DNA from 2 places in the Paenibacillus sp. S25 genome. Region 1 is predicted to be linked to the other one. Evidence: riboswitches for the same ligand, from Rfam matches in the RefSeq annotation. Region 1 holds a riboswitch; the other holds the start of a gene.
What was found. A riboswitch is a leader RNA that binds a small molecule or an ion and turns the genes downstream of it on or off. The one in region 1 is predicted to bind ZMP and ZTP.
Positions count from the first base shown of each region.

Region 1 (11,059 bases):
GCGGGAACGGCAGTGGACATTCTCGTGTCCAACCCGCCGTACATCCCGGCTGCTGACATCGCTGGCTTACAGCCAGAGGTACGCGACCATGAGCCGCGGATGGCGTTGGATGGTGGTCCTGACGGGCTCGGCCCGTATCGGGCAATGCTGGAGCAGCTCGGACTCCTTCAGGCTCCGCCCCGGCTAATCGGGTTTGAGCTGGGGATGGGACAGGCCAGAGACGTGGCTGGCCTGTTGGAACAGGCAGGTCATTGGAAGAATATTATTATCGTTCCTGACCTTGCAGGGATCGAACGACATGTCCTAGGCGTCTCGGAGTAGTGCTGCATTTTCTTTTTGCGAGTCTTTCCTTTAGAATAAGAGGAGTATGACCGAGAAACGGCTCAGGGGGAAATCATGCTTCAGAAATTGAAAAAAATTGACGGTCCGGTTATCTTTATTCTGGTTTTGCTCATGGCGATTAGTATCATAACGGTATACAGCGCAGGTAGGGGCCCTACGAACTTGGCAGAGCACGGCAATGACTACCAGAAGATGATCGGGTATTATATATTGGGTTTTGTGGCGATCTTGGGTTTAGCGATGGTCGATTTTCGGATATTCATTAAAAAAGCCTTGTACGTATATGGAGGCGGAATATTCTTGTTGGGTCTCGGATTTTTTGGCGGGACGGTTAACAACTCTCAGGGCTTTTTGAAAATTGGGGGCTTGAATCTTCAGCCTGCTGAGGTATTCAAGCTGGTCCTTATCATTTTTCTAACCTATATGCTGATCAAAAAGCGCAAGAGCAAGCTGTATTTTATTCAGGATGTTCTTCCAGTCGCTCTGGTGAGCTTTGTCCCGTTTGCCATGGTTATGGCACAAAATGACTTGGGTAATGCGCTCGGTTACATTGTCATCGTCATCGGTATGCTATGGATTGGTAATGTGAAGGCATCCCATGCGTTGATCGGATTTATAGTATTTGCAGTCGCTGTTGGCGGCGGGATTAAAGCTTATATTTCGTTTCACGATGAGATTGACTCCTTTATGAAGGGGATTGGCCGTAGTCACTGGGTTGAGCGTTTGGACCCTTGGTTGGTACCGGAAGAGGCAACCGCGAAGGCGTCTTATCATACCAAAAATGCCAAGCTGGCGATAGCCTCTGGCGGGATGATGGGCAAGGGCTTTTTGCAAGGAACCTCGGTACAGTCCGGGCGTGTTCCTTATACGTACGCGGATTCTATTTTTGTGGTCGTAGCGGAGGAATTTGGGTTTGTAGGCTCTTCAGTGCTGCTATTGCTATATTTTATCTTGATTCACCGAATGATCTTGATTTCGCTGGAATGCCGGGATCGCGCCGGACCGTATATTATTGTCGGGATTGTGTCTATGTTGCTGTATCAGATTTTTGAGAATATTGGTGCGTTTCTGGGCATTATGCCGCTTACGGGGATTACGCTCCCGTTCATAAGTTATGGTGGTACCTCGTTGCTTATTAACATGGCTAGTATCGGCTTGGTTATGAGTATTAAGGTGCACGGTCAAGAGCTGGAGGATGATCTGCCACAGCCTTCCAGACTAAGCTTGACGAAGGCAAAAAAAGCCTAGTATAGGTGGAATGTGGCTAGATAATGATTGGTATTTGTGTGAGTTGAAACGGTGCAACGAGAGAGTCCAGATTGTGAAATCTGGGCTTTTTCATATTCCTCGGTGAGGGTCAGAAGCTTGGTGTAGCATGGTTTAAGGGTATATTGAAGAAAATCTGTAAAGTGGTCCTGAATCTTTTACAAGAATTATAGGTTTAGACTCTCCCAAACCGGACAGACTGATAGACATGATAGAGTTTGGGTTTGGGGGGACGAAAATGAGAAGTTGGGTAAAGCAAGCCGCAATGATACTATTTTGTATTTCGTTATTAATGATGTCTTGGGAAGGTCAAAAGACGGATGCTGCTATGACCACTGGAACAAGAGGAACCTTAGCATCAGGAGTGGCAACAGCAGGGCTGGAAGTGATTCCACATGACTCCATTCGACTGCGTATTTTGGCCAATTCGGATCGCCCGGAGGATCAGTTGGTTAAACGCGAAATACGGGACGCTATTGTGCAGCAGATGAATGCCTGGGTGGGTGAGCTGGAAAACCCGCAAAGCTTAGACCAAGCGAGATCATTGATTGGTACTCATTTACCTGAAATTGACCGTTTGGTAGGTACGGAACTGGCTCGTCGCGGCATTGCGTATGATCATCAGGTGGAACTGGCGAGCGTACCTTTCCCAACGAAAATGTACGGTGGTCTTGTCTACCCGGCAGGGAATTATGAAGCACTTCGGGTTACGCTGGGGCAAGGAAAAGGTCAAAATTGGTGGTGCGTGCTGTTTCCTCCGCTATGTTTTATTGATGCAGGCAGTGGGGAAGCAACGGCACAAACTGTATCAGCAAAAACGAATCACGGAGATAGTCGGACGAATGCTACTGACAAGGAGCCGGAAGTACGTTTTTTTCTGTGGGATGCACTTGCGGGACTGTGTAACTGGGTGAGTGGTTTGTTTGCCTAAACGTTGAGGAGTGTAAGTTTCCCCATATGCTATAATGGAACTTACGATAGATATACACATGGCAGAGCCAAATGAACTGATCTTTCAAAGTAGCTTTATGGGGATCAAACGAAATAACTGGCTTGTATGACAATAAGATATGGGATGATCTGAATGAGCGATAAATCGAATCAAATGCAAGACTTGCGTGGAGAATTTGTGCAAAAGGAAAAACCTGAGCAAAAGCTAGGTGAACAGGGAATTCGCGAGCTGAAGCAGGCATTGAAGTCTTCCCATACACAATGGTGGGATGTAAGATGTTTGGTTCCTGTGAGCAACACTGACGGGGATGTTTCTGATGAAATTTGGGATGAACAGACTCGGATCGCGGCGGAAAAGGGCATACGCGAGGCCGCCTTACTCCTCCAAGCTGGAGAGACGGTAGCCTTTCCTACGGAGACCGTGTACGGCCTGGGGGCCGATGCTCGTAGTACAAAAGCGGTGGAGGCGGTATTCACTGCCAAAGGGCGCCCCTCCGATAACCCGCTCATTGTACATATTTCTGATGCTGATCAATTAGAGGGTATGGTAGCAGAAATAAATGATACAGCCCGAGCGCTGATGAATATGTTCTGGCCGGGACCGTTGACTCTCGTATTGCCAGTGGTGCCGCAGGCACTGTCATCGCGTGTGACAGCCGGACTGGACACGGTTGGTGTACGCATGCCGGATCATCCGATAGCGCTTCGTTTGATCGCTGAAGCGGGTTGTCCGCTGGCTGCGCCAAGCGCCAACCGGTCGGGAAGGCCCAGCCCCACCCTTGCACAGCATGTGCGGGAGGATCTGGAGGGCCGCATCGGCGGCATTTTAGACGGAGGTCCCACGGGGGTGGGGCTGGAGTCCACGGTGGTGCAGGCGGGTGACGACGGAACCGTCACCATTCTGCGTCCCGGCGGCGTGACGGCCGAGCAGCTCGCTGCGGTTGCTCGCGCTGTCGTGCTGGACCCGGCGTTGGCCGCTACGCCTGGGGAAGACGCGGACAGCCCGGCGCCGCGCTCACCGGGCATGAAGTACACGCACTACGCGCCGCGAGGCCGCTTGAGCGTGGTACAAGGCCCGTCGTCCGTTGAGGTGACGGGCTGGATTCGCGCCGCGCTGGTGGAGGCTTCCGCGCGCGGGGAGCGCACGGCAGTGCTCGCGTTCGACGAGCATGCCGCCGGCTACGCCGGAGAGCGCGTCTACACGCTAGGCAAGCTGGACGCGCTCCATGAGGCAGCGCAGCGCCTGTATGGCGTGCTGCGCTGTTGCGACGAGGACGGCGTCACCTACATTTTGTCGGAATCCTGTCCGCCGAAAGGATTGGGAGACGCCGTCATGAACCGCCTGCTTAAAGCGGCAGGTCACCGAATCGTCCGCTTGTAGCTTCTGTCGAATCAGAGCCTCTTATATTAAATTTTCCTCCTTCCTCGTCTCGGTATGGGGTACTTTCAGTGTATGCTTGTACTGATTTCCCCCTTGTCCGCATAACGTGTACAAGAACAGACGGATAATGGAGGGATGGAGTATGCTGGCAGCCTCTGCCCATGCCGGGCAGGTTGTAACGATTCTGATCATGGCGGTAGCGCTAGGAATGGATGCGTTATCGCTGGGCGTAGGGATCGGCATGAAGGGGATACGCCTGCGAGACGTGCTGCGCATCAGTACTGTTATTGGCTTTTTTCACATTCTGATGCCATTGCTGGGAATGTTCACAGGCCATTATATGAGTTCTTTATTAGGTCATGTGACGGCCTACTTCGCAGGGGGTCTACTCATCCTTTTGGGCGGGCATATGGTGTATAATTCCTTTAAAGGGGACGGCGTACAGGTGTTGGATCATCGTTCGCCTTTAGGCCTTTTGCTGTTTGCACTTGGGGTGAGCGTTGACTCATTTTCTGTAGGAGTGTCACTGGGTATGTTCCAGAGTGATCTGGTGCTGTCCGTTCTGGCGTTTGGTTTTTGCGGGGGAGCAATGGCAATGTTGGGCTTGTTGCTGGGTCGCAAGGTCAGCCGCAATCTAGGAGATTATGGAGAAGCAGTGGGCGGTGCCATTTTGCTGGCATTCGGCTTTATGTTTATGTTTTGATTTTAGCGTAGACAGTGTAAAATAAATGCAGGATTATAGTAAGGGATTAGAATTATAGTAATCCTCTGTTTATATATTTTTTTAACATACGGGGGGTGAAAACGTTGAAGAATATCTTATTCGTATGCACAGGGAATACCTGTCGCAGTCCAATGGCTGAAGGGATGCTGCGTAAGTTGGCTGCTGAGCATGGGCTAGAACTGGAAGTGCGTTCTGCGGGAGTAGCCGCGATGGAAGGCACGCCGTTATCCCGACATGCAGAGGCGGTTCTACGTGATCATGATATATCCGATCAGATCACTTCCACCCCTTTGAGCGACGAGCTTGCCGGGTGGGCGCATCTGATCTTAACCTTGACGCAAGGACATAAACAGCACGTAATTCAGCGCTTTCCCCAAACGGCGGGCAAAGTATTTACGCTTAAGGAATATGTGGAGAACCGGGATGCGGTGTTGAATGATGTACAGGAGTTGGATGGTTTATATGCTTCACAGCAGTTGATGGCTTCACTCGGACAAGAGCTATCGGCGCAGGAGCGTGAACGAATGATTGAATTACACCAACGGATTCCGGGCTTTGATATTTCTGATCCGTTTGGCGGTTCGCGGGAAGATTACGATGTCACAGCTGCGGAAATCCGTACGGCGCTGCATAAGCTGCTGGACAAGCTAAAGGCTTCTTCCGAATAAAATTGGTATTACTCATCTGTTTGTACGGAATCTGTTGATTTTCGGCGGTTAATCCGTTAAGATAAGGTGGAAAAATGAGAATCCGATGTGACTGGCGACAAAAGTGGGATTAACCACGATGGAGCATCGGATATACGGCCGGTCGCCTGGGCAAAAGAGCAATTCCACATAGGTGTGGACTGCTCTTTTTTTCATATACAAGTTATGCCAGATTTTTAGCTGAGAGTTGATTCCATTAAAGGTTCTTCCATTTTTTCTGCTCGAAATCTGAAACATCGGCTATAATATAGTCAGATTGTGATCAGGAGAGAGTGTGTTGAACTTGGGGCATGAGACCGTGCCTAGTCTCTGAGAGGCTGTTCAACCAAAGGAGGTTCCAATGGTGGAACAATTAGATCATGAGATTCCGCTGGAAGCACAGACCACTTCTGTCGTGCGGGAAATCGCAGAAGCAGCCAGTCTCAAGGCTGGTCGCCTGCTGGTTATTGGCGTTAGCACAAGTGAAGTGGCTGGAAGTCGGATTGGTACGGCGGGAGCGCTCGATGTGGCTCAGCAACTGTTGTCTGGAGTAGAGTCCGTTCGCAGGGAGTATGGCTTTGATGTGGCGTTTCAATGCTGTGAGCATTTGAATCGAGCGCTGGTCGTTGAACGGGCTGTGCTGGAGCGATTGGGACTGATGGAGGTTGCAGCTGTTCCTGTTCGTACAGCAGGAGGCTCTATGGCTACCGTCGCCTATCGTTCTATGATCGACGCGTGTTTGGCGGCGAACGTGCAGGCTCATGCCGGGATAGACATCGGCGAAACGCTGATTGGCATGCATCTGCGCCCCATTGCCGTTCCGTTTCGCCCAAGCCTTCGCTGGATTGGCGAAGCACGTGTGACAGCAGCGTTCACCCGTCCTCCACTTATTGGCGGACAACGGGCGGTGTACAGTCTGGAGCAAGAAGTCGGCGGAAACTGCGATTAGCATTTGGCATGGCGGCATGTTTGTACTAATCTTTTTTGCATTGATGATGAGGTACCCAACAGAGGAACAGGCGTTTGCTTGTATACCCAACAATTGACTATGGAGAGGGAGTAATCAATCATGATGGAACACCTGCGTAAAAGTGACCCGGCAGTGATGGAAGCAATGGGACTTGAACTGAAACGGCAACGCCACAATATCGAGCTAATCGCATCCGAGAACATTGTCAGTGAAGCAGTAATGGAAGCCATGGGCTCCGTGCTGACGAATAAATATGCTGAAGGTTATCCGAACAAGCGCTACTATGGTGGCTGTGAGCATGTAGATATCGTTGAAGACATCGCACGTGACCGCGCGAAAGAACTGTTCGGCGCCGAGCATGCTAACGTGCAGCCTCACTCTGGAGCACAAGCCAATATGGCGGTGTATCTGGCAGCTCTCAAACCTGGAGATACTGTACTGGGTATGAATCTGGCGCATGGTGGTCATTTAACACACGGAAGTCCGGTAAACGCCTCCGGCTTGTTGTATAACTTTGCTGCCTATGGTGTGCGCGAAGACAACTTCCGCATCGACTACGATGAAGTGCGCAAGGCAGCCTTTAAGCACCGCCCTCGTCTAATTGTAGCTGGCGCGAGTGCATATCCGCGTACTATTGATTTTGAAGCTTTTGCTTCCATTGCCAATGATGTAGGTGCTTTGTTCATGGTGGATATGGCACATATCGCAGGTCTTGTGGCAGCGGGAATTCACCCAAGTCCAGTTCCGCATGCCCAATTTGTAACAACAACGACACACAAAACGCTACGTGGTCCGCGTGGGGGTCTGATTCTGACTCGTAAAGCATGGGCGCAAGCGATTGATAAAGCTATTTTCCCTGGTACTCAAGGGGGGCCACTGATGCATGTGATCGCGTCCAAAGCGGTTGCTTTGGGTGAAGCGCTCCAGCCATCGTTCAAAACCTATGCGCAAAACGTAGTTCGCAACGCACAGGTGCTGGCTGAAACACTGCTGGCTGAGGGGATTAACATTGTATCTGGTGGTACGGATAACCATCTGATGCTGTTGGATACGCGCAATTTGAATATCACAGGTAAAGAAGCGGAGCATGTATTGGATTCCGTGGGCATCACAGTCAATAAAAACGCGATTCCTTTTGACCCGACCAGTCCATTCGTAACAAGCGGAATTCGTATTGGTACACCTGCTGCAACATCTCGTGGTATGGATGAAGAGGCTATGGTCAAAATCGGTAAAATCATTGCCGAAACCCTTAAAAACCCGAAAGATGATACTGTATTGTCCAAAGCAAGCCAAGCGGTTGGCGAGTTGACAGATAAGTTCCCAATTTATCCAGGAACTCAATACTAATTCATCGACATTCATAATCTTTATGTTATAGGCTGTTTTCCTTCCTTAAGCCGGAGGAGAACAGCCTTTTTTTGCTTCCGAACGACTCGAAACTTACATTTTTGGGTAATAAGCGATTACAGTAAGGGTTTATGGCGCGCGTTCCTTCATGATCTACGACAAAGGAGTGATTGCATTGAGTCAAAGAAAATCCGCGCAATTATTGCAGCAAATCGTATTTGTAGGACCGATGGCGTTGTTTTTCGTCTTGATTATGGTCATTCCGTTCCTGCTGGGGTTGTATTATTCCATGACGAACTGGGATGGAGTATCTGAAAATATTCGATGGCTCGGGCTAGGGAATTACGTTCATATTTTTAGGGATGATCCAGATTTCCGTAATGCGTTCTGGTTTACGGTCCGGTTTACCGTATGTGGTGTCATTCTGACGAACCTGATTGGTTTTTTCCTAGCCTATGCACTTACCAAACCGTTGCGTACCCGTAATGCACTGCGAACTGTATTTTTTATGCCCAATATGATTGGCGGCTTGCTGCTCGGCTTTATCTGGCAATTTATATTTGTACGGGGCTTTTCTGCAGTAGGGGAGGCAACAGGGCTTTCCTTTTTTAAACTGCCGTGGCTGGGTGATGGGCCAACTGCTTTTTGGGGAACTGTCATAGTGTTTGTGTGGCAATATGCAGGTTATCTCATGGTTATTTACATATCCTCGTTAAATAATGTCCCGCATGCCCTTATTGAATCGGCCCAAATCGACGGTGCGAGCCGAAGACAGATTTTGCGTCATATCGTAGTGCCACTTATTATGCCAGCGGTGACTGTCTGCTTGTTCCTGGCGATATCCTGGTCCTTTAAAGTATTTGAGTTGAATTTGGCTCTCACGAAGGGGGGACCTTTCAAGTCGACAGAGTCTGTAGCGTTGGACATATATAATGAAGCGTTTACAAATAATCGACTTGGATTAGGGACTGCCAAAGCTATGATTTTCTTTGTGGTCGTTGCGATCATTACCAGCATTCAGGTGCGTCTCACGAAGAAAAAGGAGGTCGAAATGTAATGGGAAAAACGTCAAACTATCGCTTGGGCACATGGGTTGCTGAAATATTGCTTATTGTGATCGGGTTAATCTTTCTGGTTCCGTTCTATTTTTTGCTCGTAAACTCCGTTAAATCCTTTGGCGACATTTTGGCCCATTCCGCTTCGTGGCCGACAACCTTCCGTTTTGAAAACTATGCTAATGCCTGGAATAAAATAAACTTTCCCACAGCACTGGGGAATTCACTGATTGTCACGATCGTCTGTAATGCGCTTTTGCTTCTAATCAGCTCGATGGCCGCTTACCAGATGGTTCGGCATGACACTCTTTTTAATCGGTTCCTATTCGGTTTGCTTGTGGCTGCGATGGTAGTTCCCTTTCAATCGATTATGTTGCCGCTTATGGAAGTGTCCAACGTATTGAGCTTGAACAACAGTATACCGGGACTGATCTTATGTTATCTGGGTTTTGGAGCGCCTTTATCCGTTTTTCTTTTTCATGGCTTTATTAAAACGGTACCTATTGAGATCGAGCAGGCAGCAAGGGTGGACGGTTCATCCCGGTACGGGGTGTTCTTTCGCATCGTTTGTCCACTGCTGCTGCCTATGTTCGTAACTGTACTTATTTTGAATACCTTATGGATCTGGAATGACTACCTATTGCCTTCGCTCATTTTGAATGATCCTGAGCTGCGCACCATTCCGATTGCAACCTATATGTTGTTTGGTCAGTACACCAAGCAATGGGACTTGGCGTTGCCAGCACTGGTGTTGGGGATCACGCCAGTTGTTGTGTTTTTTCTGGTGATGCAAAAATACATCGTTTCTGGCATTGCAGCCGGTGCGGTCAAAGGCTGAAGGGAGGGATAACCGATGAAAAAAACAGCGTTACTTGTCATCTCCTTGATGGTGCTGCTCGCATGTACACTTGCAGGTTGTGGAAATACGAAGGCTAAACAGAGTGAGACGAAAACAATACACATTTATCAATTCAAAGTAGAGATTTCGGAACCGCTAAATAAGCTGAAGGCAGAATATGAAAAAACGCACCCAGGCATCAAGCTGGATATCCAATCTGTCGGTGGTGGTACGGACTATGGTGCTTCGTTGAAGGCTAAATTCGCATCAGGCGATCAGCCGGACATTTTTACAAATGAGGGCTACCAGGACCGCGATACGTGGTTGGAGTACTTGGAGGATTTGTCGGATCAGCCATGGGTGAAGGTTCTGGACGATTTCGCTCGTAAGCCGATGACGGTTAACGGTAAGATTTATGGACAGCCTATGAACCTAGAAGGATTTGGTTTTGTTTATAACAAGGATTTGTTCAAAAAAGCGGGCATAACCAAACTGCCTCAGACGATAGATGAACTGGAGGAAGCAGCTAAGCGACTGAAAGTGGCAGGGATTATACCTTTTGCTAACGGGTATGCGGAATGGTGGGTTCTGGGGAACCATTTTATCAATATCCCGTTTGCCAGACAGCCGAACCCGGAAAGTTATGTTACGGATTTAAACAAAGGAACGGCTCGCATCCCCGGTAACCCCGTGTTCCATCAGTGGGTGAAGTTGCTTGACCTAACTATAAAATATGGGAACCGCAATCCGCTCACGACGGATTACAATACACAAGTGACACTATTTTCGACAGGTAAGGCTGCTATGATGCACCAGGGGAACTGGACGCAACCGCAAATGGATGGAATTAATTCTAACTTGAATTTGGGTATTCTGCCTGCGCCTATAGACAATGATCCCTCCACAGGAGGTAGACTTGCTGTGGGAGTAGCCTCGAACTGGGTGGTCAACAAAAATTCGCCTGTGAAGCAGGAGGCAAAAGAATTTCTCAATTGGTTGGTCACATCAGAAACAGGCAAGCATTATATCACCAAGGAATTTAAGTTTGTTCCCGCCTTCAAAAGTATCACGTCCAGTGACGAGACGACAGGCGATCTAGGTGCAGAAATATCTCGGTACGTGAGGGAAGGCAAGATATGGAGCTGGAACTTCCAACGCTTCCCGAAGGGACTGAATCAGGATTTAAGCAGTAGTATGCAAGCCTATATCGCAGGGGTGATCACGAAGGATGAAATGCTTCAGCAATTTCAGGAAGCATGGGACAATTTGAAGTATAGATAAAAGAATGATGCAAGAGAATGCAAAGGCTATAGCTCGGGCAGGAAGCTTAAAGTCCACTGGCTTTGACGGTCAAGTGCCGTCAGGGCCTTTTTGATGTGTTTTTTATGTGACAAAAGTCACACCTGAAACGGTCCTATTAAGTATTTTACATGTCATATCTTTCCCTTGACAAAAGGTTGTGGTGGCAGGTGTTAAATCAATCAAGGGAATGTTAT
Region 1 covers NZ_CP073683.1:5,433,578-5,444,636, reverse strand. Annotated here, with positions in the region: gene prmC (peptide chain release factor N(5)-glutamine methyltransferase) at 1-321, shown strand, start outside; gene KAI37_RS23830 (FtsW/RodA/SpoVE family cell cycle protein) at 397-1,590, shown strand; gene spoIIR (stage II sporulation protein R) at 1,847-2,539, shown strand; gene KAI37_RS23820 (L-threonylcarbamoyladenylate synthase) at 2,693-3,940, shown strand; gene KAI37_RS23815 (manganese efflux pump MntP) at 4,083-4,643, shown strand; gene KAI37_RS23810 (low molecular weight protein arginine phosphatase) at 4,748-5,332, shown strand; ZMP/ZTP riboswitch at 5,410-5,491, shown strand; gene KAI37_RS23805 (TIGR01440 family protein) at 5,712-6,299, shown strand; gene KAI37_RS23800 (serine hydroxymethyltransferase) at 6,420-7,670, shown strand; gene KAI37_RS23795 (carbohydrate ABC transporter permease) at 7,846-8,727, shown strand; gene KAI37_RS23790 (carbohydrate ABC transporter permease) at 8,727-9,563, shown strand; gene KAI37_RS23785 (ABC transporter substrate-binding protein) at 9,579-10,844, shown strand.

Region 2 (11,059 bases), 1.5 Mb from region 1:
CATCTGTGAGCAGATGATAGATTTGACGATATTTTTCGAGCTTCACACCCTTAAGCGTACGTTCAGCAAAAATTAAATTCTTGTAGATATGGTAATCAGAAATAACGGGCTGAGCTTTCTCGATATATTGCAGACCAGTATCCTCCAACTGCTTATACCGATTGCAGAGAAAGAACATTTCCAGCTGAAAACTCCACTCATCTATATTTTGATAAAATTTATCGAGAAATGGGTTCTCCTCGACAATCTCTTTGATTATCGGTAAATGTAGCTCGGTTGAAAGCATCGAAGCTAACGTCGTTTTACCTGCTCCGATTGGCCCTTCAACGGCTATAAATGGGGCTTGTTTCATGCAGTTCTGCTCCTCCTTGTACTCCAGTCCATCCTGTGGACAACTATCCTATTGTATCACAAGGTAGTACGCTAAAGGCATACCAAATCTATGGATAAAACAAAAAAAACAGAGCGCTACATTTTGCTTCATAGCGTCCCTGTTTCTCATTTAAACCAACCTTTTTCATTAAAACGTGTAATCGCCTCGATCCGGTTACTGACACCCAGCTTATCGAGAATGACTGAAATATAATTGCGCACAGTCCCTGTCGTTAAATACAGTTCACCAGCAATCTCTTTTGTATTCTTTCCGTCAGCGATGAGCGCCAAAACGGTCTTTTCACGCTCTGTTAGCGGGTTGACTTCGGCATAAGCATCATCGACCAGTTCTGGAGCGTAAATACGTCGACCTGCCATAATACTTCGAATGGAGGAAGCCAGCTCTTCACTGGGACTGTCCTTGAGCAGATAACCGTGTGTCCCCGCCTTGATCGCTCGTTCAAAATACCCGGGGCGAGCAAACGTAGTTAAAATCAGTACCTTGCAGTTCAAGGCTTTGAGTTCCTCAGCCGCATCCAATCCGCTCTTTATCGGCATTTCGATGTCCATAATGCATATATCTGGCTGGTGCAGCTTCACCAGTTCTATAGCTTCTTCCCCGTTGCTTGCTTTTCCGACTACTTTCATGTCCTCTTCCAAGTCTAGCAGGGAGGCTAGAGCACCCAGCAGCATACGCTGGTCCTCCGCGATAACAATTCGAATCATGGCCCCACCTCCTCATTTGGCTTTTCAGGGATATTGGGCACTTTAATGACCAAGGTCGTTCCCCGATCTGAGCGAAGCTCCATACACCCGTTCACGAATTCGAGCCTTTCCTTCATTCCTTGCAGGCCATTTCCCCGAAAGGCCCCATTTTCCCCCGTAGCACCGACTCCATTATCCTGAATCCGAAGGGTTAATTCCTTACGAGACGGCTCAATGGTGATGGAACAAGCGGTGGCTCCACTGTGCTTAACCACATTTGTCACTGCTTCCTTCATACACATACTAAGTACATTTTCATTCATTAATGATGTATGCTCCAGCTTCGGGTCGCCCTCCAAGGTCAATTCAATGTGAGCAGCCTTTAAGATCTGCCGAATACGTAACAGCTCATCCTCTAGTCGCATACCGCGCATTTGAGTAACCATTTCCCGCACCTCTTTTAACGCGCTTCTCGCCGTGAGACGAACATCGTTAATTTCAGCATGAGCCCGCTCCGGGTACTGATCCATCAGTTTGCCCGCCAAATCGCTCTTCAACCCGATGAGTGACAGCTTCTGACCTAAGGTATCGTGCAGATCACGCGCAATTCTTTGCCGTTCCTCCAGCTTAATCAATTCCGATATTTTCTTATTGGCATCCTCTAATTGGACCTGGAGCCGATCGCTTTTGTTGCGATTAAAATTCGTAATCGGAAGGAGAATCACACCGATCAGATTGAGCAGGATAAAAGGAATCTGTTTAATAAAGACGGGATTCTGAGATACAAAACCGTAATTGATCAATCCAATCGTAATAACCATTAAAATTATATACAGCGTCGTAAATGCAGCCTTACTTTTAATATTACCGATCAAATAGGCGATAAATATGGAAAAATACATATAGCTAAACAGCAGTGTCATGGTAATCGATATGGCAATCTGTACACTGGTCCAAAAGTATATGAGCCAGCCTTTTGAGACAAAAGCCAATACATAACATGCAAAGAATACCAAAATAATAGCAGTACCCAGAATAATATGACTTGTAGATGAAGAGCTAAAGTAGTAAAAGGGCAGGATATAAAAGACGACCCACACGTAAGGACTAAGCCCTGTATTTCTTTGGAAAATCTGATACCATTTTTGCATCCTGCCACCCTCTTCTACTTCACATGACTTATATCCTTTATCTTATCATACCACTGGTCTCGTCTGCTCGAAAGCACCAAAGGTGAAGCCTTTCCTGGGGGTGCCCGCCGCTTACGCACTCATGAATGATAGTTCACCCATGCCCCTCATTCGAGAAATAGCTGCCGATCAATAACTGTGAACCGCAAATGAACACTTTGATTAGAAGCGTCCATTTTGCGGGAACTGATCTCAAGCTTAAGCCATTCGCTGTACACTCCACCCACTGCACCAGATCGTGCTTTGAAATGGGACTGGTCTATATTTCTGATCAGCTCGTTCATGAATTATACATACCTGACATTATTAAATTTCTTTTCTATATCTTTAGCAAATTTTCCGCCCTCATCGGCTAAATGTTTTCTCATAAAGAATCCACCAAAACCATTTATCCATGCTGCAAAAGCCAGTAGCCGAGATGGAAAGTCCGCTCCAATCGTACAACTAAATTCGCAAGAGTTGTTATCAACAGGCGTGACCTTCATTTCCCATGGAACTCCAACGATGGCAGGTATCCATCGCCATATATATGCTTCTGTCTTGTCAGAGTAGAAACGCAAATGATCCTTTGTGTACTCTTTTAATTGATAGTGCTGAACAATCATCTCATTCCCCATATTTTCCACATTAACCATATAGAATTCACCATTTTCAAAATAACTGCCCATTGCCTTGTGAGCTTTTGAAAATGATTCATATTCAGCTGGAGTCATCTCAGTTACCCATTTGTACAAATCCACATTTTTAGCTGCAATCTGCAATTTAAATTTCTTTGTCATTCTCATCTTCACTATCCTTCTTTCCTGTAATTTTTCTTGTGAGTTCATCGTGCCAATTCATAATCATTTGAAAATATTCTTTGCCAAACATCAACGTCGCGTTCTCATATACATCCATCTCATGAACGTGCTTCTCTTCTATTAAGGCAAGCTTGTTATATTCACAGGCGACAGTGGTTTGAAAGCTGGCAATCAAACGAACAACCTCAAGGTCGTCAAGATATTTATAGAAGAAAAGTTTACTCAAATACTCATAATTAAAAGGGGAAAAAGTACATGGTGTTTTTAACCATTCTATAAATTCAACCTTCCCTTTTTCCGTAATACCATATGATTTTTTGAATCTGCCTTCCTCTACCACTTCTTCATAGTTGATAAGCTCCCCCTTTTCCATTTTTTTCAGCATAGGATATATGCTTCCGAAGCTGGCATCAATAAAGTTGGAAGTGCTTATCGTCATCTTCTGCTTGATTTCATATCCTGTCATATCCTTTTCGCAGAGGAACCCAAGTATTACATAAATCAACATAAAAACTATTCCTTCTTTCCTGGCATAGTGAATTATCCTTCTGAAATCAAAGGGAACTTATCTCTGTTTATATGTAGTTAATTTTTTATATATAATCGATATATATCGTTTCGATATATAAAAAGTAAAGGTTGACGATCGATTTGTCAATAGCGCTTGCTAAAAAAAGAATGAAAAGTACTGTATTTTCAATATAAACAAAAAAATCCAAAAGGATGTTATCCCTTTAGATTTCTCAAAGTAAACTGCAATTTTTCAACATCTCTTCAGAAGAGTTTTGTACAAAGTTATTTTCTTTCTGTGCTTACAACAGGTGTAGGGATGGGTTTCGTAACTGCAACACGTTTGCTGAGGAGCGGCTTCACTTGTTTAAAGGTCAAAAAGGTTTTCGTATTTTCATCCCAAAGTCGGAACTTCAAAGATTGCAGACTGCTACTCACTGTGATCGTGGTTGCCTTTTGAAGTAACGGTGTCGCTTCATGCGCTTTTTCCAAATTATAATTTGGCACTTTAGGACTCAAGTGATGAACGTGATGAAATCCGATATTGCCCGTAATCCATTGCAATACTTTAGGAAGCTTGTAGTAAGAACTGCCTTCTACGGCTGCATTAATATAACTCCACTCTTCATCATGCTCAAAATACGAATCCTCAAATTGGTGTTGTACATAGAACAGCCAGATTCCCAACATACCAGATACAAAAAAGATAGGTGCCTGTACCAGAAGGAAAGCCTGCCATCCAATAGCCCATGACAACAGTGCGTACAATACAACGATGGATATATTCGTCACATAGGTGTTCATTTTTTCCTTGCGTTTGGCTGTCTTGATATTAAAGCGATAGGAAATCAAAAAAGTATAGATCGGACCTAGTCCGAACATAACCCAAGGATTTCGATATATGCGATAGGCCAACCGTGTCCATGTGGAAGCCTCTGTGTACTCTTCTACCGTAAGCACCCACATGTCACCTGTGCCTCTTTTATCCAGATTACTGCTGGTTGCATGGTGGATCGCGTGACTATTTTTCCATTGGTGATAAGGACAGAGCGTAATAATGCCTGTAATCGTTCCCACAATGTCGTTCAGCTTGCGGCTTTTGAAGAAGGATTGATGACCACAATCATGAAAAATAATAAACGTCCGTACCACAAACCCCGATGCAACAATGGCAATTGGAAGTGTGAGCCAGTACGAAACCGACAGACTAAGATAAGCAGCATACCACAATAGGATCAGTGGACCCAAGGTATTGATGAGTTGCAGAACGCTGGATTTTGTGTTTATTTTCTCGTAGGGAGCCATATTTTTTTTCAATTGGGCTAATGGGAGTTGTGTCATACTCATTATGATCCTCCTTTAAAATGACGCCTATACCTTGATCCTGTTAGGCGTACATGTTGATCTAATCTCAGTATAAGGTAAAGCCTCTAGGCGCTGTAGTCATAAACGTCAGCTCGGGTATATGACATTTGTCATATAGACAAGTAACACAACCCGTTTTCCAAATGTTCGCGGGTTTCTTTTCTGATGATTATTTGTTAAAATATAAGGTATAATAACGCTGTATGTGACTGGCGAAGTCAGTGGAATGAACCACGAGGGAGCATACAAAAAAAGCGTACCGTTCGCCTGGGAGAAGTATTTGCAGAGGATTCGTCTGTCTTGACGACCTTGTGCAAATACTTTTTTTCGTTTTAAGACCATGACACCCTGTTGATAAATCATGCGATAAATTCAGAGGAGGCTCGGACGATGGCTATAATCATGAAATCCAAAGAAGCAGCTGAGCAAGTATATGCAACGATCCGTTCACAGGTAGAAAAAATGAAGCAGCAAGGACACCGTCCCCATCTGGCGACCCTATTGGTAGAAGGCGATCCGGCATCTGCATACTATGCACGGACCAAGCAAAAAATAGCGGAGAAGCTGGGCATCTCATTTCATCTCCATACTTTTGATCGTCATGTTAGCGAAGCCGAGCTACTGCACCTGATCGGCAGTCTGAACGATGCATCCCATGTACATGGCATTATGCTGGAACTGCCGCTTCCCCAACATCTTTCTGCCTCCGTTATTAAACAATCCATCGCCCCCTACAAGGATATTGATGGAATAACACCTGATAACAAGCTGGCTACCGTAACAGGTGACGCCGGACTATATCCCGCAACACCTCAAGCCTGTATCGAGCTGCTCAAGCATTACGGTCACACCTTGGCAGGCAAAAATGTCACTCTCGTGGGCATCGGGCAGACAGTGGGACTTCCCCTTTTCCACATGCTGCAAAGAGAAAATGCCACCGTTACCGCCTGTCATGCAGGTACGCGTGATATCGCAGAGCATCTGAGCCATGCAGACATTGCCTTCGTTGCAGTCGGATGCCCTGATGTGATTACGCAGGATATGGTCCATCCTGGTCTGATTCTCGTGGATGCAGGAATTAACGAGACGCTGGAAGGAAAAATCGTGGGTGACGCTGCTTCAAACGTGGGTGAAAAGGTACATGCCATTTCTCCGGTTCCCGGCGGTGTTGGCACCTTAACGACTGCGATTTTGTACAAAAATCTGCTCAAAGCGATACATCTGCAACACTACTCCAGAGAGGTGGTCTATTCATGAGTGAACTGTCGTGGAACAATTCCATCGGACATTTTCTGCAAGAGGCTGCAAGTGCAGCGCCTACCCCCGGCGGAGGAAGTGTATCCGCATTGGCTGCGGCACTAGGCGCGGCTATGACCTCCATGACCGCCAACCTTTCACAAGGAGAAAAATATGCGCACATCCATGAACAAATCACGGATGTCATTAGTAGCATGGAAAGATTGTCTACACATTGTGAGGAACTAATGGTCGCAGACATCCAATCCTTTGAACAGTACATGACCGCACTGCGCTTGCCCAAGGAAACAGACGAAGAAAAGCGCTATCGTACCCATTCCTTACAGACAGCGGTGATCGCTGCCATTGAGGTACCCATGCGTCTGCTGGAAGTATGCCGGGACGGATTGTCGCAAGCCTACAACATTGTGGAAATGTCCAATAAAAATGTGATTTCGGATCTTGGCATCGGCGCGATCCTGTTCGAAGCAGCAGCTCAATCTGCCCTGCTTACCGTCGACATTAACCTTGCTTCGCTGAAAGACTTGGACGTCAAATACTCCTATGAGACCAAGACAGCCGCACTCATCCGTGAAATCGGACAAATCAAAGACCAAACCTTGTTGATGGTGCGCAGTCGAATAGCGAATTAGTCTGCTCATAACCGTGTTTAACCTGTTCCAAAACATTTCTTCAAAAAATAACTGATTGGATACAAAAAGAAGATACTATTGAAATTACGACGAAATAGTCAATAAAAAACCAGTCCAAACATGATTCATGTTGGACTGGTTTTTTATGCTATATACTGCGTATATTATACGACTTCCTATCTGTTTTGGACAATTCGTCACAACGCAGAATCTCACACCTATTGTTTAGCTTTATTCTCTTTTTCTCTTTCGACCAGCATATCTACGATCATATCAATTTGCCCGGTAATAGCGATTGGATCATAGCGATAATATGTATCAAAATCGTTAAAGAACACTCTATTGTTCTTTACCGCAGGAAGATTCCCCCATACAGCGGACGATTTCAGTTGCTTGAGCGCGTCACCCTTTTTCTCCGGGTCATACGTAGTCAGGAACATATAATCTGCGTCATACTGTGGCAATACCTCCATCGAAAGCTGCACCGTTTGTTCCTTGGAGTTCGCTGTTTTCTTTGGCATGTTCAGTTTGAGCGCATTGTACACAGCTTGACCGCCCCGCCCCGCATTGTCGCCAAAGATCCAAAGTGCGTTTTTGTCCGTCAGCTCATACAGACCGAAAGTCGCCTTTTCGTCAATCACACCTTTAAGACGTGCGCGACCTTCAGCGGCCTTTTTATCAAATGCAGTAATAAATTGCTCAGCCTTCTCCTTTTCCCCGGTGATATCGCCGAACAGCTTGACCGTATCATAGATATTAGTCGTCGTACCGTACGGAATGTACAGGGTAGGTGCGATTTTTGAAAGAGCCTCATAATTCGTATCCTTCATAACCACGATCAGATCGGGTTTGAGTTCCAGCGTCTTTTCCAAATTGGTCGGATCACCCACCTCTTTGGTTCCTTTTTCCTTCAGCAAATCGGTCAGAAAAGGATTTTGAAACGCAGTCGGCTCCACACCCACCACGTTAGCACCCACGGACAGCAATTCTCCGCCGTAAAAATCCGTTACAATGCGCTGGGGCTTAGCAGGAATTTGAATATCCCCTTTAACCGTTTTAAAGCTTCTAGTCTCTCCAGTAGTAGCCGACTCTTGCTTATCTCCTGAAGATGAAGCCGGATTACTTCCATTGTTATTTCCGCCGCAAGCGCTGATGAATACAGACAATACAAGTAACATAGCTGTCATCATAAAATACGATTTTCTTTTCAACTGATTAGCCCCCTATATATTGTGAAGATGATCTTCCCGATACACATGATAATGATTATCAATATCGTAAGAAATATATCAAGCGTCGTCCTTACTGTCAACTGAAAAACGAACTTTGCATCATTTCACTTTAAAAATGAAAAGACCTGCCAAAATGATGGCCAGGTCTTTTTTCGTGGAGCCGTCTCAAAAACCTACACATTGGGGCTAGGTTGCTGAAGGCTGCTTTCTGGTGGTCGCTGTTTTGTTTTATATTCTTCTCCCCAATCCTTCATCAGGTTAATAATCGGGATCAGCGTTTTTCCAAATTCAGTTAGAGAGTATTCGACCTTAGGAGGAACCTGTTGGTAGACTTCACGGTGAACGACTCCGTCCTCTTCCAGCTCACGCAATTGGAGTGTCAGCATACGTTGAGTAATTCCCGGACAGATCCGCCGAAAATCACTAAATCGCTTAGTCCCATACATAAGATGATATAAAATAATCCCTTTCCATTTGCCCCCAATCACGTCCAGCGTGAACTCAACTGGACACGCCTGATCATTTCCAGCGGTACATTCCCCAAAGCCGCCTTTCCGATTGCGCATAGGCTTTTCTCCTCCTTGGTATCATTTTATATACTACAGCACATTAATGTGCGTACTTCAAAAACGATCATGTATATTCTAATATTAAGCATGTCACTTGGTAAGCGTCAATTTTAATCACATCCATAAGGAGTGGAATAACGATGGAAACCTTAACTACTACTAAAGATCAAATCTTATCTGCATACGAGTTCAGACATGCAACGAAGGAATTTGATAGCCATAAGAAAATTAGCGATTCTGACTTCGACTTTATTCTTGAAACAGGCCGTTTATCCCCGAGTTCGTTTGGCTTTGAACCCTGGAAATTTGTTGTCGTTCAGAGTAACGCTATGCGTGAGAAGCTGCTGCCTTACTCTTGGGGGGCCCAAAAACAACTGCCAACAGCCAGTCATTTTGTACTCATCCTCTCTAGACTTCCTGAAGATATGGTAGCCTCCTCCGATTATATCAAGAGTATGATGGAGAACGTGCAGCAATTACCCGCTGAAGTGATTCAAGGCAGAGAGAAAGTGTATGATGCCTTTCTCAAATCAGATTTTGGGCTGGAGGAAAATAAAAGAGCCTTGTTCGAGTGGGGCTGCCGACAAACCTACATCGCACTGGGTAACATGATGACTGCCGCAGCTCAAATCGGCATTGATTCCTGTCCTATCGAAGGTTTTAATAAACAGGAAATCGAACGCATCCTCTCCGAAGAAGGCATTATGGATGCCGAACATTTCGGTATTTCCTGTATGGTGGCATTTGGATACCGTCTGAACGAGCCGCGAGGCAAAACCCGGCGATCTGTAGATCAGGTTATTGAATGGGTGTAAAACCTTTTCTCTAAAACAAAGGGGCGTCCCACAACCATTTCCATGGCTGTTGGGACACCCCCTTTTCATAAAACCTCAAGTCTTAAAAATTCTGTCATTCCAAACCCTTACTGATAGTTTACTTCTTCTGCAAAGTAAATCTCCTTCAAACGATCCTTTACGCGCTGAATTTCATCTGCTGTTAACGGAGCTGTAGGATGCAGCTTAAAGTTCCTTCCAGTGACATAGCTTACATCCGTGTTCTTATCCAGATTGTATGCCATCTTCGGAACCGGACTTCGGGTATAGTCAGTAAAGTCAATAATGGACCATGCCGCATCTCCATCCTCCTTGGATAAAATAATCCGCTGTGAGGCGTTTTCAGTCCACAAGTAACGCAGATTGGCTGGTGAATTATTGGAGTCCATAACTGCCTTAAAGCCTGAGCCTCTAAACATGAGCGAAAACTCCGTATGATCATTACTCAATCCAGCTACCGATTCATAAATCTGTTTCAGCCCGTCCACGCCCACAATCTCAACCTCACGGTCAACAGGGAAGTGATTCACAAAGTTCTCCCATATTTGAGACATGTTATGGTTTTTGGCAAGCCAGTTGACATCCAAAATAATGGACATGTAGTTTACTGTATTCAAACGTTGATACGGGTTATCTAAATACTGCTGCGCTATATACAGTTGTGGTGCCGCATCCGTTTCGGTCACATATGGATCGCCCGGATGGAGAGTCCAACGTGAGGAATCTTTGGTATAACGTGATCCAATCGGATCAATCGTAATCGAGTTCATAAATACGATACCGCTATTATTTGTAAGCCCCTGTGCCGGAACAATCGGATTATCCTTATGGGACCAGTAAGGCATCAAAGGTGACCCCTCACCATACATGTTGTTCACATTATACTGTGTAGCCGACCACCCCATCGCTGAGGTGATCTTAAAATGATCCTTAAGCCATTGGGCCTGCTCAGGATTCACCGTAAAGCCGGTCAATGATTTAGGCAGATACTTTCGATATTGGTCTGTATCCATGCTTTCAAACACCGAAGGTGATCCCAACGAACCAGATTGGTGCAGCTCATTGAGTGCATTATAACGATACATATACAACCACTCGTTCATCTGTGCTTCCCATTCAGGGAGACCAAACAGATTATTCGGATACCCATCCAAAATTCCGACTTCATCGCCATACTGATCCACGTATTCCAAAACCTTTTTAAGCTGCGGACGATTTGATTCCACGAAAATAAATCTATTTTCCATGGCCCACGTCACTTTTACGTTGGGACCAAAGTGATCCATCAGTAATTGACGTGACTGCTCAATTTGCTCTACCGTGGTCGTACTGCCCGCATCTTTTCCCTGCAGCATCATGGAGATAGCAAAATATTGCTTTTTGCGTGCTCCTGGTACTACAGTTAACTCGGCATTGGATATAAAGTGAATTCCCTGAGAGGGTGACTCAACCTCAATCTTGAATGGAATGACAGAGTTCAATGCAGGAATCAGATGCAGATTGGCAATATGTCCATCCTCGTCAAATATCCCTCTGGAATCCTCTATCCGAAGCTTTAAATCTGACGGCAATAGACCGGACGGTATGACCTCTC
Region 2 covers NZ_CP073683.1:952,185-963,243, reverse strand. Annotated here, with positions in the region: gene KAI37_RS04355 (deoxynucleoside kinase) at 1-352, opposite strand, end outside; gene KAI37_RS04350 (response regulator transcription factor) at 499-1,098, opposite strand; gene KAI37_RS04345 (sensor histidine kinase) at 1,095-2,228, opposite strand; gene KAI37_RS04340 (hypothetical protein) at 2,375-2,551, opposite strand; gene KAI37_RS04335 (hypothetical protein) at 2,555-3,052, opposite strand; gene KAI37_RS04330 (PadR family transcriptional regulator) at 3,030-3,575, opposite strand; gene desA (Delta(5) desaturase DesA) at 3,863-4,924, opposite strand; ZMP/ZTP riboswitch at 5,138-5,222, shown strand; gene KAI37_RS04320 (bifunctional 5,10-methylenetetrahydrofolate dehydrogenase/5,10-methenyltetrahydrofolate cyclohydrolase) at 5,333-6,199, shown strand; gene KAI37_RS04315 (cyclodeaminase/cyclohydrolase family protein) at 6,196-6,831, shown strand; gene KAI37_RS04310 (ABC transporter substrate-binding protein) at 7,050-8,042, opposite strand; gene KAI37_RS04305 (winged helix-turn-helix transcriptional regulator) at 8,237-8,629, opposite strand; gene KAI37_RS04300 (NAD(P)H-dependent oxidoreductase) at 8,773-9,447, shown strand; gene KAI37_RS04295 (S-layer homology domain-containing protein) at 9,555-11,059, opposite strand, start outside.
Region 2: linked by a shared signal. The riboswitch ahead of KAI37_RS04320 (bifunctional 5,10-methylenetetrahydrofolate dehydrogenase/5,10-methenyltetrahydrofolate cyclohydrolase) and the one ahead of KAI37_RS23805 (TIGR01440 family protein) in region 1 are both predicted to bind ZMP and ZTP.